2 regions of the Lachnoclostridium sp. Marseille-P6806 genome follow, and region 1 is predicted to be linked to the other one. Evidence: predicted binding sites of a transcription regulator. Region 1 holds the regulator's gene; the other holds the start of a gene.
What was found. Region 1 encodes HrcA, which represses chaperone genes, less so after heat shock. Its sites were predicted from a motif close to TGTTAGCACTCNNNNNNNNNGAGTGCTAACA; they were not measured.
Positions count from the first base shown of each region.

Region 2: clpB (ATP-dependent chaperone ClpB) is a predicted target of HrcA. The motif match lies at 1,278-1,308, and genes of this name have one in related genera.

Region 1 covers NZ_CAXSLG010000001.1:120,612-122,818, reverse strand. Annotated here, with positions in the region: gene ACESON_RS00515 (3D domain-containing protein) at 1-423, opposite strand, end outside; gene hrcA (heat-inducible transcriptional repressor HrcA) at 706-1,743, shown strand; gene grpE (nucleotide exchange factor GrpE) at 1,750-2,207, shown strand, end outside.
Region 2 covers NZ_CAXSLG010000003.1:334,318-336,524, forward strand. Annotated here, with positions in the region: gene clpB (ATP-dependent chaperone ClpB) at 1-1,208, opposite strand, end outside; gene ACESON_RS05655 (VOC family protein) at 1,384-1,731, opposite strand; gene ACESON_RS05660 (DUF3791 domain-containing protein) at 1,747-1,971, opposite strand; gene ACESON_RS05665 (DUF3990 domain-containing protein) at 1,968-2,207, opposite strand, start outside.

The sequences.
Region 1 (2,207 bases):
GCAGTCATAAAAAATATCGATTTTATTGCCATTTACAGAGGAACCCATATCTTCAACTGTGTAGATAATGCCATCTACCATAAGCTGTGTACCAATAGGAAAGAGATTCAGATCAGCAGAAAGCGTGTGCTCTGCCTGGGGCACTGTGCCGGCATAGGTGAGGCTGTGACCGCCAGAGCATTGTTCACAATTGCAGTAACCAGTTGTGGTAAACATGCCAAGAGACACAAATTCATCGGCTGTGTCCTGAATATCTTCTGGAGTTTCGTTTAAAATAATTTCATCTTCCTCTTTAGAAGTTTCTGAACCGCATATAACAATAGAAGAAGTTTCGGTGGAAGCCCAAGCGGAAACGCTCAGGGACAGGGTGCATACGACAATGGCGGAAAGCCGGAACAGATTCTGAAATGTATTTTTTTTCATTGCTCACTTACCTCTTAAACATATAAAAATGTGATTGTCAATGAGTTGCTGCACAGGCTTCATTATATATTACAAAAATATTAAATGTCAACAATTTATTACAAAAATATGACACATTTTGTAACAGCTCAGTCATGGGAAAATTCAGACAGAAAAAAGCGTTTTCCAAAGTTTTTTTTGAAAAACCCTTGACAAATGTGCTGGGTTAAAGTATATTAAACACAGATGTTAGCACTCCTCATCTATGAGTGCTAATAACCTAAAAGAGAGGAGGCCGCCAGAATGGAGCTGGATGAGAGAAAGATTACTATATTAAAAGCAATCATCAAAACCTATCTGGAGACGGGAGAGCCAGTCGGCTCTAGAACCATTTCCAAGTATACGGATTTGAAGCTGAGTTCTGCGACCATCCGCAATGAGATGTCTGATTTGGAGGAGATGGGATATATCCTGCAGCCTCATACATCAGCAGGGCGTATTCCTTCAGATAAAGGATATCGCTTCTATGTAGATCAGATCATGCAGGAAAAAGAACAGGAAGTGACAGAGATCAAGGAGCTGATGATTCAGCGGGTTGACCGGGTGGAACTGGTATTGAAGAAGCTGGCCCAGCTTTTGGCGACCAACACCAATTATGCGGCCTTGATCAGTGGTCCCCAGTACCACAGGAACAAATTGAAGTTTATCCAGCTTTCCATGATGGATGACAGGAAGCTTCTGATTGTTACGGTAGTGGAGGGAAATCTGATTAAGAATACCATGGTAGATGTTCCAAGGAACATCAGCCGGGAAGAACTGCTGAATTTGAATATTCTGCTGAACAGCGCCTTAAATGGACTGACGATTGAGGAAATCAACCTGGATGTAATCAGCAGACTGAAGGAGCAGGCAGGGGTTCACAGCAGTCTGGTGGATACGGTGCTGACAGAGGTTGCACGTGCCATTCGGGCTGATGAAGAGGATTTGCAGATTTATACCAGCGGAGCTACCAATATTTTCAAGTACCCGGAGTTAAGCGATGGAGATCGGGCAAGCGAGCTTTTAAAGGCTTTTGAGCAGAAGGATGTGCTTCAGGAGCTGATTACAGATGTGAATGAGGCCTCCGATGAGACAGGAATTCAGGTTTATATCGGAAATGAAACTCCGGTTCAGACTATGAAGGACTGCAGCGTAGTTACAGCAAATTATGATTTGGGCGAGGGAATCCGGGGAACCATTGGTATCATCGGTCCTAAGCGGATGGACTACGAGAAGGTGCTCGGCACTCTGAAGAATTTGATGAAGCAGCTGGATGCCACGTTTAAAAATGAGGAAAGGTGATAGACCATGAATCAGGATAATATGAATGAAGAAAAGAAATCCTGTCAGCAGGAGCCGGAAACAGCAGAGGATGCGGTAAAGGCGCCGGAGACAGAAGAACATATGGAAAATCAGGAAGCGCAGGACGCCGCAGAGGAGAAGGCAGATGGTTATGCATCCCAGTCCGACAGCAAAAAGGATCCCAAGGATGTACAGATAGAGGAACTGCAGGATCGCCTGAAACGGCAGATGGCCGAGTTTGATAACTTCCGTAAGAGGACAGAAAAAGAAAAGTCCTCTATGTATGAGATTGGAGCCAGAGACATTATCGAAAAGATTTTGCCGGTGCTTGACAATTTCGAGCGGGGACTGGCAGCCGTGCCGGAGGATGTGAAGGGTTCTTCCTTTGCCGAAGGCGTGGAAATGATTTATAAGCAGTTTGTGAAAACTCTGGAGGATGCCGGAGTAGAAGCAATCGAGGCAGT
Region 2 (2,207 bases), on a different contig from region 1:
GTCTTAATCAGAGCGCAGGCCTCATCCACCAGGTCAATGGCCTTATCCGGCAGGAATCGATCCGTAATGTAACGATCCGACAAAACAGCTGCAGAAACAAGTGCAGAGTCCGTAATCTTCACTCCGTGGAAGACCTCATACCGATCCTTAATTCCACGAAGAATAGAAATCGTATCCTCTACTGTCGGCTGATCCACCAGAACCGGCTGAAAACGACGTTCCAGAGCCGCATCCTTTTCAATATATTTTCTGTATTCGTCCAGAGTCGTCGCACCGATACAGTGCAGCTCACCACGAGCCAGCATGGGCTTTAACAGATTGCCGGCATCCATGGAACCCTCTGTCTTTCCAGCGCCAACAATGGTATGAAGCTCGTCGATGAACAGAATAATCTGCCCCTCGCTCTTTTTTACCTCCTCCAGAACTGCCTTCAAACGTTCCTCAAACTCGCCCCTGTACTTGGCTCCTGCCACAAGCGCACCCATATCAAGGGCAAACAGCCTGCGGTTTTTCAAGCCCTCCGGCACATCACCACGGACAATTCGCTGAGCCAGTCCCTCTACGACAGCCGTCTTTCCGACGCCAGGTTCACCAATCAGGACAGGATTATTTTTTGTCTTTCTGGACAGAATCTGAACCACATTCCGGATCTCACTGTCACGGCCAATCACCGGATCCAGCTTCTGATCCCTGGCCCGCTCCACCAGATCATATCCATATTTTTCCAAAGTGTCATAGGTTGCCTCCGGATTGTCACTGACCACCCGCTGATTTCCCCGCACCGTAGACAGGGCCTGCAAAAACGAATCCCTGCTGATGCTGTACTGCCTGAACAGCTCCTTCAAGGTTCTGTCTGCATACTTCATCATAGCCAGGAAAATATGCTCTACCGATACATATTCATCTCCCATGCCCTTCGATTCATCCTCTGCATGAATCAGCACCTTGTTCAGATCACTGCTGATATATACCTGACTGCTGCCGCTTACCTTCGGAAGTCCCGCCAGCTTCTGCTCTGCCTCATTGACAATCATCTCTTTGGAAATTCCCATTTTCGTCAGCAGTTTCAGAATCAGGCTGTCCTCCAAAGTCAGAAGGCTGTAAAACAAATGCTCCTGCTCAATCTGCTGATTTCCGTACTCATAGGCATATTTCTCACAGTTCTGTACCGCTTCCATAGACTTCTGAGTAAATTTATTAATATTCATAGCTGTTCCTCCTTTCGGAACATGTGCATTTCTTGCATTTCCTTGTTCTATACGAAATATAACACATGTTGTTAGCCATGTCAAGAGGTGAGTGCTAATTATTTTGTGAAGATTTTGTGAAGCCTTGATTTTATGGGCTTCACAGGGATTTTTCACTTGCTTTCCTTTATTGCGGTTATTCTACATCATTCACTTTCCAGTTTGCCAAAGATTTTAATTCGATCTTTGTTCCACCGGGAAGTAAAAACCAATGATCATTGATTGCCTTCACCGGATAAGCCTTAATCCTCTCCATGATCTCTGACTCAGATTCTACCGCAATTGAAATATGATCGTAGCCATTCTCTACGCCTGTATTAATTGCTTCTGTTTCACAGAGCTGGATTCCTTCTTTATACCAGCACTTGCGTTCTGGCTTTTCCCCAGTTTCTCTCCACATATGCATTTCAAATACATCTTCAAAAAATTTCTGTGCCTCCTCATAAGATGTTGTGCGAATTGCCGCATGATCTATTTTTGCCATTTTCTTTCTCCTTTACTACCGCATTTCAGGCACTTTCTCCTCATATTCCTGTTTCAGTTCCTCTGCCAAATACGCATCGCTCATGCAGTGCATATCAGAAACACCGTCACGGATCAGCTGATAAACCTGGGAATGATAAAAGAAATCCAATGCCTCATCCAGCGAGAGTCCCTGCTGCTTCGCAAAGCATTCAATAACACGGCTATATTTTTTCTGAAGCAAAATCGGATTCGCTGTCATAGTGTTTCACTCCCTTCAAAATGCAACAGAGACAGTGCTTTCTCTGTGCGGAAACATATTTGCAGATTCGGCTTTTCATAACGCAGGCGGTTGATAGCTTCCGTCTTATCAATCAGCCCGTCAAAGAACAGCTCCACAGTATTGAACACCTTATCATTGGCAACACCGCCCACAACCAGGTCGTAATCGGTCGAATCTTTCCCGCTACGGCAGTTCAAAATAAAGTCCAGCCATTC